2 regions of the Micromonospora sp. WMMB235 genome follow, and region 2 is predicted to be linked to the other one. Evidence: riboswitches for the same ligand, from Rfam matches in the RefSeq annotation. Region 2 holds a riboswitch; the other holds the start of a gene.

Region 1 (6,536 bases), 5.1 Mb from region 2:
TACTCACCCGCCGATCCGCGTCCAGCTGTTCCAGTGCGTCGAGGATCCCGTCCACGCCCGGGTTCACCTCGGGCGGGGACAGATGGCTCCAGGCCACCCGGCCGTCCGGGTCGAGGACCACGAGTGCCCGGTCCGACTGCCCGTGCGGCGCGTACGCGCCGTACCGGCGCGACACCTCGCCCTTGGGCTCGAAGTCGGCGAGCAGCGGGAACCGGATACCCCGGCTCTCGGCGAACGCTCGGTGCGAGTCGACGCTGTCCACCGAGATGCCCAGCAGCACCGCGTCGTACCGCTCCAGCTCGGGCAGGGCGGCCTGGTACAGGGTCATCTGCTCGCCGCACACAGGTGACCAGTCCGCCGGGTAGAAGGCCAGCACCACGGGACGGCCCCGGAACTGCCCGGGGCCCACCTCCCGTCCGTCCGGCGCCGCCGGGAGCGTGAACCCGGGCGCGGCCCGCCCGGGTGTGATCAGCCCGTTCGGATCACTCATGCCTCCCACCATGGCCGCGGCCCGGGTGAGGCGGGCTCACCCGGGCGGGGTGGTTCCGTCAGCGCACGGCGAGGTGGTTGCGCACCTCCCGGATGCCCGGGGCGTTCCACACCACCCGCTCGATCTCCTCGCGCTCGCCTGCGGAGTGGACCTGCCCGTCCAGCAGCACCGTGTCGCCGTGCACCCGCACGTCGACCTCCTCGGCCTCGGTGGCGGCGTTGCGGGCCAGCGCATCCACGATCCGCTCGGCCAGGTCACCGCCGTCGGCGCGCACGGCGGGGCGTACCGCGATGCCGTTGCTCACCCCGCACACGCCGGTGAGCCGGGCGACCGAGCGTTCGGCGGCCCGCCGTTGGTACTCCCATTCGACCTCGCCGTGCAGCGTGACCCAGCCGTCGGCCACCGTCACCTGCAACGCCTCGATCGGCACGAACGCGTCCCATTCCAGCGCCCGTACGGCCGCGACCGCGATCTCCGGGTCCTCCCGCCCGGCCGCGGTGTCGATCCGGACGGCGATGTCGTTGGCGACCGCGCGGACGCGGGCGACCCGGTGCGCGGCCCGCTCGGCGGCCCACTTCTTGGCGTAGCTGTCCACCCGTCCGGTGAGCGTCACCACGCCCTCGGTGACGGTCACCCCGATCTCGTCCGGGCCGACCCGCGGCTCCCAGGTCAGCTCGTCGAGCACGGCGGACTGGATGTCCCGGTCGGTACGCGTGATCGTGTCGGTGGCCATCCGGCTCCCCTCCCGTCGATCGCGGCGCGGGCACGTGGTCCCGCACCCGCGATCCTGCGCGCGCCCCGGGTGAGCGGGCCTCACCCGGGGCGGGTGAGGCAGCACGACGGCCGCCCCCGGGAGTCCCGGGAGCGGCCGTCGTCGTGTCGTACGGGCGGGTCAGCCGTCCAGGCCGGCCGGCGAGTTCGGCCGGTCCACGTCCACGAACTCGATCTCGTCCGCGGCCCGGTCCCGGCTGCCGGCGGCGCGCGCCGCGGTGCCGGCGGCCCAGCCGATCGCCGCGCCCGCCAGCGCCGCCGCGATCAGCAGCGTCCAGGGCAGGGCGGGCCGGCGGCCGGCGAGCGCGTCGAAGGCGAGGGACGCCCGGCGGCGTGCCTCGTCGGCGGCGGAGCCGACCAGGTCGGTGGCGTCGTCGGCCAGGCCGGAGGAGCTGCGGCGGGCGGTCCGGGTGGCGTCGCGCACGCTGTCACCGGCGGAACCGGCGGCGGAGAGCAGGTTCTGCCACGCCTGGTCGGCGACCCGCTCGGCCTTGCCCCGGCGGTCCAGCAGGTTGGATCCGAACATCGTTCTACCTCCTCGGGTGCCGAAGGCCGGCGGCCACTTCGGACTCCGGTGTCCATCCGGCGGGTTCACTGTCTCGGGCAGTGCCCCACCGGGGCGCGTGGCAAACCACGCCGTGGTTCCCGGCCGTGAGCTGCGAACGGGACGAACCACCCGAACGCGCCGGGACCGGTGCCCACGGGACGTGCGTGCGCCCGCTACCCTGGTCGGCGGATCGGCGGGCCCGCCCGGTCGCACGGTTGGCCGCGACCCGCCATACAGGGGAAACTGGAACCCGGAGGTCCGGATTGGGTACGCCCAGGTGTGCCCAGTTCGCGAATTGCTCATCCCGGGGGGTGGCGACCGGGCCGTTGGAGGAATACTCTCGGTCGCGGCCCGCGTACTGATGAGGCGCCCGTCATGGGCGAGTGGAGGTGCTCGCGTGAGCCTGTCGATCGTGAAGTCGGTGCGGCCGGGTGGTGTCGTCCAGATCGCGCCCCGTGGGGAGATCGACGTCGACACCGCGTACGAGGTGCGGGAAGCGATCGCCGAAGTGCTCGCCAAGGGCCGCCCCGCGCGGATCGAGCTGAACATGCGGCTTGTCACGTTCATCGACTCGGTCGGCATCAGCGCCATGGTCGCCGGCTTCCAGACCTGCGAGGTCAGCGGCGTCAAGCTCGTGGTCACCGAGCCGAGCCGGTTCGTGCACCGGCAGCTCTGGGTGACCGGCCTGCTCGGCCTGTTCGGCGCGCCCGAGCCGTGGTTCGCCGACGACACCCCCGAGGTGCTGCCCGGCGCCTGAGCGCGCCGTCCACACCCCCTGCAGCCAGGGGACTTTCTACCCGTTGCCAGTCCGGCGTCGGTACGGGACGATCGTCGCGACGCACGACGGCGAGGGGGCCCGCTTGCAGAGCAGCGACAGCTTCAGCTACACCGTGCAGGCCCGGTGCACCCGGGCCGAAGCGGTGGCGCTACTGGGTGACCTGAGTCGCCAGGGCGAGCTGCATCCGCTGATCGTCCGGGTCCGGAAGCTGCCGGCCCGGCCAGGCGCGCTGGCCAGCTACGCGATCACCGACCGGCTGCAACTGGGCCCGCTGCACTTCCCGGTCACGTACCAGGCGGACGTGCTGATCGCCGGCGAGGACGAGGTCGTCACAGTGGCGCGTCAGCAGCCCGCGACGACGGTCCGCAACCACACCCGGCTGCGCGACGAGCCGGACGGCACGGTACGCATCGACGTGGAGATCACGCTCACCGCTCCGGCGCCACTGTTCGGGTACGCGTTCCGCCAGGCCCGGGCGGCTCACCTGGGCCTGGCGGCTCGTCTCGGAGCGACCCTGGAGGGCCGGCCGGCCTGATCCGGCCGGCCCTCTCGGGGCGCGCTCAGTACACCGACAGGTGCACGTGGTTGGTGTGGTCGCTGGACGGGTCGCCGTTGCCGCCGCTGTACGACTTCCACCCGCTGCTGGGCAGCCAGATCTGCTTGAACCAGATCACGTAGAGCACGGCGAGCGGGTCGGCGTTGCGCACGAAGTATGCGGCCAGGTTGTTGCCGTACGTCCGGTCACCACCGGTGGCCACGCCGCCGAAGCCGTTCTTCTGCGCGGCGAAGTCGCAGGCCCGCCCCTTCGGGTGCTCACCAGAGCCGCTGGGCCGGTGGCACGAGACGTACCGGGTGAAGCCCGCCGCCTTGGCCTGTTGCAGCGCGTGCAGCGTTCGCGGGGTGATGCAGCCGTTCGCCGGGGTCGGGTCGTTGACGCTGCACGACTCCGACGGCCAGGAGCCGTCCGAGTTGCGCGGTGCCGGCTTCGCGTTCTTGCTGGAGGTGCCCTGGACGCTGCCACCGCCGCTGCTGCTGCGCGAGGCCCGGTCGTTCGCCACCTCCAGGGCGCGCTCGGCCTGCTCCTTGCGCTTGGCCATCACCGTCACCTGCTTGCGCTGCTCGCGGATCTCTCCGTCGAGCTGGGCGCGGGTGCGGGTGGCCTCGTCCCGGGTGGTGATCAGGTCGCGCAGCGTACGGTCCTCGTGCGCGGCGACCTGCTCCAGCGCGGCGGCCCGGTCCATGAAGCCCTCCGGGCTGCTGCTGCCGAGCAGCGCCCCGGCGGTCCCCAGACGGCCGTTGCGGTACGCCACGGCGGCGATCTCGCCGACCTTGGCGTCGCGTACGGCCAGCTCGGCGCCGACCGTCTTGAGTTGTTCGTTCAGCTGCTTCTGGCGGCTCACCGACCGGTTCAGCGCGGCTTTCGCCTCCAGCCAGCCCTTGCTGGCCGCGTCGAGCTGGGCACGCAGTTCGGGCGTGCCACCCTCGTCGTCGCCGGGCGCTGCGGCGAGCAGGCCGGTCGCCGGCGCCGCCGAGGCGGGGGAGACCGGAACGGTCGCGACGCCGAGGGTCAGCGTCGCGACGAGCAGGGCCGCCAACCGGGCGGCCGTCCGTCGTACAGGTGCCACTGGGGGCATTCACACGTCCTTCCGTCAACGCCGACCGGGTTAGCTGACGGGTTCGGGACGGAAGATCCCTACCGCTGACGCGGATGCACCCCACGTACGTGGTTCCCCGGCTCGTCCCTGCGGACGATTAGGCGACGGCCGCCCCACCGGGGCCGGGTGGCGCCCGCGGGTGCGGCCGCGACCGAGACTACCGGCGCTGCCCGGGCACGGCTCCGTGGAGCAGTGCCACTAGGCGGGGCAAAACCGGCATAAGACTACATTAGCCACAGTGATTTAAGTGTGTCCTAATCACCACTCGGTCTGTCCGCACACTCCGGCCGACGCTCCGGGTTCGACCTGCAACGTGGCGTGATCGATGGAGAAGTCCTCGTGCAGGGCGGCCCGCGCGGCGGCCAGCACCACGCCCGGGTCCACGCCCGGATCGGTGGTCAGGTGCGCCGAGGCCACCTCCATGCCCGAGGTGAGCGTCCAGACGTGCAGGTCGTGCACCTCGGCCACGCCCGGTACGGCGGCCAGCCGGTCGTGCACGGCGGTGACCTGGAGGTGCTCCGGCGCGGCCTGCACCAGGATGCGCAGCGCGGCCCGGCCGAGCCGCCAGGTGCGCGGCAGGATGAACAGGCCGATGCCGACGGCGACCAGTGGGTCCGCCCACCACCAGTCGGTCGCCGCGATGACCAGCGCGGCGGCGATCACGCCGAGCGAGCCGAGCAGGTCGCCGAGCACCTCCAGGTACGCCCCGCGCAGGTTGATGCTCTCCTTCGACCCGGCGCGCAGCAGCGCGAACGCGACGATGTTGGCGAGCAGGCCGAGCACCGCCACCACGAGCATCGGGCCGGCCAGCACCTCCGGCGGCTCGCCGAACCGGCGTACCGCCTCGACCAGGACGTAGATGGCGACGGCGCCGAGCAGCACGGCGTTGGCGAGGGCGGCGAGCACCTCCAGCCGGTAGAGCCCGAACGTGCGCTGCGGGTCGGTGCCGGCGCGGCGGGTCGCGGTGATCGCGGCGAGGGCCATGCCGATGCCGAGGACGTCGGTGAACATGTGCCCGGCGTCGGAGAGCAGGGCCAGCGAGCCGGTCGTGAAGGCGGCCACCGCCTCGACCACCATCAGGGCGGCGAGCAGCGCGAAGGCGGCCCAGAGGCGGCCCCGGTGGCGGTGCGCCGCGTTGGTCACCGCGCCGCTGTGGTCATGACCTGCGCCCACGCCAACACCCTTCCTGCCCCGTACCGGCCAGGCCCAATGTATGTTCACATCGCTATGTATGCAACTGAACGATGGGTGACCGCCGGGTCACCGTCGGGTGTCCGTCAGGAGGGGTCGAGCGTGGTGAGACGCTGGGTGGCCCGGGACAGCGCCACGTAGAGCGTGCGGACACCCGAGCCGGGGTCGGCCCGGATCTCGCTCGGCGCCACCAGCACCACGCCGTCGTACTCCATGCCCTTGGCCTGCAGGCTGGTCACCACCTGGAGGCGGCCCGCGCCGAGCCCGCCCAGCCAGCCGGCCACCTCGTCCCGGCGCGGCACCGGCGTGATCACCCCGACGGTGCCCTCCACCTGCGCGAGCAGCGCCTCGGCCGCCTCGACGGTGGCCGCCGGCAGGTCGGCGGCGGGCACCGTGCGCTCGACCGGCGGCACGCCGGTGGACCGCACCGCGTCGGGCAGCGGCAGGTCCGGGTAGAGCCGGCGGATCTCCGCCGCCGCCACCGCGAAGATCTCCGCAGAGTTGCGGTAGTTGGTGGTCAGCTCGTAGCGGTGCCGCTTGCGCCGGCCCAGCGCCTGGTCCCGGGCCCGGTCCAGCTCCTGCGGGTCGCCGGTCCAGGCGGTCTGCGCCGGGTCGCCGACCACCGTCCAGGACGCCAGCCGCCCGCGCCGGCCGACCATCCGCCACTGCATCGGCGAGACGTCCTGCGACTCGTCCACCACCACGTGCGCGTAGTCGCGGTAGTCGTCCGGACGCTCCCGCGCCGCCGCGCGGGCGGCGCGCTGCCGATCGGCGTACGTGCTCAGCTCGCGCACGCCACCGGCGAGCTGGTACGGGTCGCGCTTGGGGCGGGCCCGCCGCACCGGCTTGCCGAGCAGCGCGTCCAGCTCGTCCAGCAGCGCGATGTCGGCCACCGTCAGCCCTTCGGTCGCGAGGCTCCGGTACGCGTCGCCGAGCAGCCGGATCTCCGCCGAGGAGAGGATCCCACCGGCGTAGCGGCGCAGCCGGTCCGGGCGGGCCAGCCAGTCCAGCACGTGCCTCGGGTGCAGCCGGGGCCACCAGGCCTTGAGGAACTCGCGGAACTCCGGCCGTTCGATGATCTCGTCCTCGAACGCGGGCTGCTCC
Region 2 (6,536 bases):
TCCGCCGCGACACCGCGCCGCAGGCGGTACGCGGCCAGCCGCGCAACTGGCAGGCCGCGCTGGTGGCGGTGGAGCCGGGCACCGGCCGGGTGCTCGGCTACTACGGTGGCGACAAAGGCTCGGGCGCGGACTACGCCGGCTGGTACCACGACGAGAACGGCGAGACCCGCGGCTTCGGCCAGCATCCGCCGGGGTCGTCGTTCAAGGTGTACGACCTGGCCGCCGCCGTACGCGACGGGATCTCGGTGAAGCAGCGGTTCGACTCGCCGGACACCAAGGAGTTCCCCGCCTCGGGGCGGACGAAGGGCAGCGCGGCCGGGCCGATCCGCAACGCGGAGCGCGCGCCCTGCCAGCCGGACTGCGCGCTCTGGGAGGCCACTGTCGCGTCGCTGAACGTGACCTACTTCGAGCTGACCGAGAAGCTGGGTACCGCCAAGGTGATCGAGACCGCGCGGCAGGCCGGCGTGGAGTCGATGTGGGAGACGGTGCGGGGCAATCCCCGGCCGCAGCGCGTCGACCTGCGCAGCGACCCGGCCGACGAGGTGGCGAAGCGGTTCTCCACCGAGGTCGGGATCGGGCAGTACGGCATCACCGTGCAGGACCACGCGAACGGGATGGCGACGTTCGCGGCCGGCGGCAAGCGTGCCGACGCGCACTTCGTCCGGTCGGTGACCAAGGACGACGAGGAGGTGTGGACCGAGCAGCTCCGTACGACGGACCTGGGCCTGGACCGGGAGGCGATCGACCAGCTCGACTGGACGCTGCGCCGTGTGCGGGCCGCCGAGCTGGGCAACGGCTGGGACTCCGCCGGGAAGACCGGCACCTGGCAGGCCGGGCAGAGCACCACGCAGAACGTGCACACCTGGATGGTCGGCTGGACCGGCTCGCTCGCCTCGGCCGTCTGGCTGGGCACCACCGACGGCAAGCCGCTGCGGACCAGGGGCGGCAGCTACGAGGTGTACGGCTCGACCGGCGCCGCGCCGATCTGGCGGCAGTTCATGACCCGGGCCACCGCGGCCATGAAGCTCGACCCGGACAAGTACCGCTTCGGTCAGCCGAAGTTCCCCGGCGAGACCCCGGAGCCGACCCGGTCGGCGCCTCCGCCGGCGACCACCGCCGCGCCGACGCCGTCGGAGTCGCCGAGCCCGAGCATCTCCTCGTCGAGCCCGAGCCCGGACCCGACCGGGCGGCCGACCTCGCGGCCGACGCTGACGCCGTCGCTGCCGCCGCTGCCCACCGTGTCGCCGACGCGGACCCGCGGCCCACGCTGACCCGGCCGGGCGGCGGTCCGGCCGCCGCCCGGCCGCGCTGACGGCGGCCTCGCGTCTATGCGCGCCATTCGCACACAGCGGCAACGTCCGCAATTTGCGCCGGCATCCATCCACCGTCGGCGATGTTCGCCCTGATCAGGGCCTATTGAAGATCATGGTTGCCTGGATCGGCGCGCGCGGCGGCGCGCCCGACTGTCAGCCGTTGCCCAGGTCACCCATTGCTCCGGGCTCGGGCGGCGTGTGATTGTGCACCAGCGAGCCGCCGACCCCCGGCGACTCGCGACGGTCGATCTGTCGACCCGGAGCCACGCCGGCAGCTCCGGTGACCGGCCGTCACCCTGCCTCGCACCACCGCGCCGCCCGTCCCCACCGGGCTCCGTGCGGCGCGCCTGTAGAACAGGAGCAAACCCCCGTGAAACTCTCACCTCGCCTCGCCGCGCTCACCGGCGCGGCCGCGGCCGGCCTACTCGCCGCAGGCACCGCCGCCGCCGTGCAGGCCGCGCCACCCGGACCCGCCGCCCCCGACCCGGCGCAGGCCCGCGCGACCGCCGCCGACTCGGCCCGCGCCCTGGTCGCGAACCGCCCCGCCTACCTGCAGGCCGGCTCCGACGACGCGTTCGTCCAGAAGCCGGTCATCTCCTCCGAGGGCACCCAGTACGTACCCTACGAGCGCACCTACAAGGGCCTCCCGGTGGTCGGCGGCGACTTCGTGCTCGCCACGGACTCGGCCGGCAACCTGAAGTACGCCTCGGTCGCCCAGCAGCGGCCCATCGGCGCCCTCGCCACCACGCCCGCGCTGACTCCGGCCGCCGCCGCGAAGACGGCGCGCGCCCAGCTCAAGACCGTGAACGCGGTCGAGGGCACCACGCTCGTGGTCTACACGCTCGGCGCCGCACCGGCGCTGGCCTGGGAGACCACTGTTCGCGGCACCGGCGCGGACGGGCCGAGCCGGCTCACCGTCGACGTCGACGCCCGCACCGGCGCGGTCCTGCGCAAGCAGGAGCACGTCGTCCGCGGCACCGGCACCGGCGCCTGGAACGGGCCCAGCCCGCTCACGCTCAACACCACCCAGTCGGGCTCCACGTACACCATGAAGGACCCGACCGTCACCAACCTGAGCTGCCAGGACGCGGCCAACAACACCACGTTCAGCGGCTCCGACGACGTGTGGGGCAACGGCACCGCCACCAACAAGGAGACCGGCTGCGTGGACGCGTTGTTCTCCGCGCAGACCGAGCACAAGATGCTCGCCCAGTGGCTGGGCCGCAACGGCGCCAACGGCAACGGCGGCTACTGGCCGATCCGGGTGGGCCTCAACGACCAGAACGCCTACTACGACGGCAGCCAGGTGCAGATCGGCAAGAACACCGCCGGCCAGTGGATCGGCTCGCTGGACGTGGTGGCGCACGAGATCGGCCACGGCATCGACGACAACACCCCGGGCGGCATCTCCGGCGGCGGCACCCAGGAGTTCGTGGCTGACACGTTCGGCGCGGCCACCGAGTGGTTCGCCAACGAGCCGTCCAGCTACGACGCGCCGGACTTCCTGGTCGGCGAGAAGATCAACCTGGTCGGCTCCGGCCCGATCCGCAACATGTACAACCCGTCGGCGCTCGGCGACCCGAACTGCTACTCCAGCAGCATCCCGTCGACCGAGGTGCACGCCGCGGCCGGCCCGGGCAACCACTGGTTCTACCTGCTCACCAACGGCAGCAGCCCCACCAACGGGCAACCGTCCAGCTCGACCTGCAACGGCAGCAGCGTGACCGGCCTGGGCATCCAGAAGGCCATGAAGATCATGTACAACGGCATGCTGCTGAAGACCTCGTCCTCGTCGTACCTGAAGTACCGCACCTGGACGCTCCAGGCGGCGAAGAACCTCTACCCGGGCAGCTGCGCGGAGTTCAACACGGTCAAGGCGGCCTGGGACGCGGTGAGCGTGCCGGCCCAGTCCGGTGACCCGACCTGCGCCGGCGGCACCCCGACGCCCACCCCGAGCACCACGACCACCCCGCCGTCGGGCGGCTGCTCCGGCAACAAGCTCGCCAACCCGGGCTTCGAGTCCGGCAACGTGAGCTGGAGCGCCTCGTCCGGCGTCATCACCACCGACAGCGGCCAGGCCGCGCACGGCGGCTCGTACAAGGCGTGGCTGGACGGGTACGGCTCGTCGCACACCGACACGCTCAGCCAGTCGGTGACGATCCCGGCCGGCTGCCGGGCGACGTTGAGCTTCTGGCTGCACATCGACAGCGCGGAGTCGACCACCAGCACCGCGTACGACAAGCTCACCGTCAAGGCGGGCAGCACCACGCTGGCCACGTACTCCAACCTGAACAAGGCCACCGGCTACGTGCAGCGGTCCTTCGACATCTCGTCGCTCGCAGGCACCACGGCGACCATCTCGTTCAGCGGCGTGGAGGACAGCTCGTTGCAGACGTCCTTCGTCGTCGACGACACCGCGGTCACCCTGAGCTGACCGTGGCGTGCGCGGCCGGTCGTCGTCCTCCCGGCGGCCGGCCGCCTCGCCGTGTCCGGACCGGCGTCCCGCCGTGTCGGGCCGGCCGTTTCGCCGTGTCAGGCCCGGCGCGCGCCCTGGGACGCGGTGCCGCGGTCGCGGTGGATCCGCGCGGCCGCCTCGTGCATCGCGCGGCCGAACAGCTCGGCCTGGTCGCCCATGCTGCCGAGCCGGGCGGCGAGCGCGTCGGCGTCGGCCCGCGCCGACGCGCTGACCCGGGCGTCCAGCTCGGACAGCGCGGCGTTGGCGGCGGTGACGAAGTGTCCGCAGAGGACGTCGAAGGGCTCGCCGGCCAGTTCCGGGTCGATCGTCACGGAATCCAGCCGGCCACCCTGGACGGCGACCGCGCGGACCCGGCCGCCGGCGGCCGTGCCCTCGGCGCGCAGCAGGTCGCCGGGCTCGCCGTCGGCGTGCGCCGAGGCCCGGGAGCGCATCGCGGTGAGCGCCTGCTGCGTGCGGGTCAGCAGCTCGTCGATGCTCGCGGCCGCCGAGAACGGGTCGTTGGTCATATCCGCGCTTTCTTCACGTCTTAGCCGAGCATCGTGACCCTAGCAACCGGCTCCGACGAATCGCGGTCACCACCGTTGCGGACCGTCTCCCGGACGCCGGGAGCAGGCCGGACACCGTCGACGCGGCGTGTCGCGGACGGGGCGAACGCCCGGCCGGGTCGCCCCGGCCGGGCGTTCTCGGACCGCTGTCAGCGCAGCCGCAGCCGCTGACCGGGGAAGATCAGGCCGGGGTCGTCGCCGACCACTGCGCGGTTGCGCTCGTGCAGGGCGCGCCAGCCGCCGTCGACGCGCTGCGTCACGGCGATCTCCGACAGCGTGTCCCCACGCCGGACCAGGTACGTCCCGGCGCCGGACGACGGCTGCGGCGCCACCGTCGTCGTGGCGCGCTCCGGCGCGGCCTTGCGGGTGGCCGCCCGCTCCGGCGCGGCCTCGCGCGTGGCGGCCCGCTTCGGGGCCGCCTTTGTGGTGGCCCGCTCGGACCGGGTCGCCGCGCTCGCCGAGCCGCCCTTCTTGCCGCAGACCGGCCACGCGCCGATGCCCTGGCCGCGCCGCACCTTCTCCGCGACGGCGATCTGCTCGGACCGGCTGGCCAGGTCGGCGCGGGCGGCGTACTTCTTGCCGCCGTAGCCGTTCCAGGTGGCGCGGGAGAACTGGAGCCCGCCGTAGTAGCCGTTACCGGTGTTGATCTTCCAGTTGCCGCCCGACTCGCAGCGCGCGACCGCGTCCCAGTTGACGCCTGCGCTGGCCGGAGCGGCCGGGCCGAACAGGGTCGCGGCGCCGACGGCGGCGCCGGCCAGGACCGCTCCGAGGGCGGTACGGCGGCTTCGGGCTGAGTATTCAGTTGCCATGTGGATTCCTCCACGCCGACGAGGTGAGCTGTCGGGTTCGGGCCGAGGAGCCCGGCCGCCGGTGGCGGCTTCACCCCGAGGTGACGATGCACCGTGGAACGTGTGGTTCCCCCGCTCCCGCGCGAGGTCCGGTTACCGGGGACGGCGGCGGGATTTGGCGTTTCCGGCCCGCGGTGTCCGCGTCTGCGAACGAAACCGACGCTAGGAGCGATTTGCGACGATCGTCCACTTCTTGTGACGCTCTTCACCCGGCCGGGCTACCGGCGGCGGCGCTACGGTGGCAGGGCCAGGCAAGATCACGGGAGGGCTTGACGGATGACCGATCACGGACACGAGCTGACCTTCGGCGGCTTCATCACCCCCGCCGCCGGGCAGCCCGACCAGGTCGTGGCGCTGGCCCGGCTGTGCGAGCAGGTCGGGCTGGACCTGGTCACGTTCCAGGACCATCCCTACCAGCCGGGCTTCCTGGACACCTGGACGCTGATGTCCTACGTGGCCGCGGCGACCGAACGCATCCGCCTGGCCGGAAACGTCCTCAACCTGCCGTTGCGCCAGCCGGTGGTACTGGCCCGCAGCGTCGCCAGCCTGGATCTGCTCACCGGCGGCCGGGTCGAGCTGGGACTCGGCGCGGGCGCGTTCTGGGACGCGATCGAGGGGGCGGGCGGGCGGCGCCTGTCCCCCGGCGCCGCCGTCGACGCCCTCGACGAGGCGATCCGGGTGATCCGCGAGGTCTGGGACACCGGCAGCCGCGGCATGATCCGTGTCGACGGCGAGCACTACCGGGTGGTCGGCGCCAAGCGCGGCCCGGCGCCCGCGCATCCGGTCGGCATCTGGGTCGGCGCGTACAAGCCGCGCATGCTGCGCCTGGTGGGCCGCGCCGCGGACGGCTGGCTGCCGTCCCTGTCGTACCTGCCCAAGGGCCCCGACGAGCTGCCCGCCCTGAACGCGCTCGTGGACGAGGGCGCCCGGGCCGCCGGGCGCGACCCGGCCGCGATCCGCCGCATGCTCAACGTGACCGGCACGTTCGCCCGCTCGTCGGCCGGTTTCCTGACCGGGCCGCCGGAGCAGTGGGTGGAGGAACTGGCCGGGCTCACCCTGGAGCACGGCATCACCACGTTCATCCTCGGCAGCGACGAGCCGCGCGCGATCCAGATCTTCGGCCAGGAGGTGGCCCCCGCGGTCCGGGAGCTGGTCGCCGCCGAGCGCGCCACGCCCGCCGGCGGCGCCCGGGAGGCCGCCGACGAGCCGACCACCGCCGACGGCCCGAGCACGCTCCGCGTCACCCCCACCCCCGACCCGGGGGTACGCCTGAGCACACGCCGCCCGTGGGACGAGTCCACCCGCCCGAGCGCTCCGCCGCCGCCGGCCGGACACGTCTACCCGGCCCGGGGAC

What was found. Region 2 has a riboswitch for cyclic di-AMP ahead of BFV98_RS03460 (transglycosylase family protein). Riboswitches for the same ligand answer to the same signal wherever they lie in the genome.
Region 1: another riboswitch for cyclic di-AMP. It lies ahead of BFV98_RS26675 (hypothetical protein); the one in region 2 lies ahead of BFV98_RS03460 (transglycosylase family protein).

Annotation. Positions count from the first base shown of each region.
Region 1 covers NZ_MDRX01000001.1:5,970,425-5,976,960, forward strand. Annotated here, with positions in the region: gene BFV98_RS26650 (redoxin domain-containing protein) at 1-490, opposite strand, end outside; gene BFV98_RS26655 (BON domain-containing protein) at 549-1,223, opposite strand; gene BFV98_RS26660 (hypothetical protein) at 1,383-1,787, opposite strand; gene BFV98_RS26665 (STAS domain-containing protein) at 2,206-2,565, shown strand; gene BFV98_RS26670 (SRPBCC family protein) at 2,669-3,121, shown strand; gene BFV98_RS26675 (hypothetical protein) at 3,147-4,220, opposite strand; cyclic di-AMP (ydaO/yuaA leader) riboswitch at 4,225-4,355, opposite strand; gene BFV98_RS26680 (cation diffusion facilitator family transporter) at 4,500-5,414, opposite strand; gene BFV98_RS26685 (AAA family ATPase) at 5,519-6,536, opposite strand, start outside.
Region 2 covers NZ_MDRX01000001.1:842,074-848,609, reverse strand. Annotated here, with positions in the region: gene BFV98_RS03475 (transglycosylase domain-containing protein) at 1-1,271, shown strand, start outside; gene BFV98_RS03470 (M4 family metallopeptidase) at 1,684-3,747, shown strand; gene BFV98_RS03465 (YbaB/EbfC family nucleoid-associated protein) at 3,846-4,295, opposite strand; gene BFV98_RS03460 (transglycosylase family protein) at 4,484-5,143, opposite strand; cyclic di-AMP (ydaO/yuaA leader) riboswitch at 5,142-5,313, opposite strand; gene BFV98_RS03455 (LLM class flavin-dependent oxidoreductase) at 5,459-6,536, shown strand, end outside.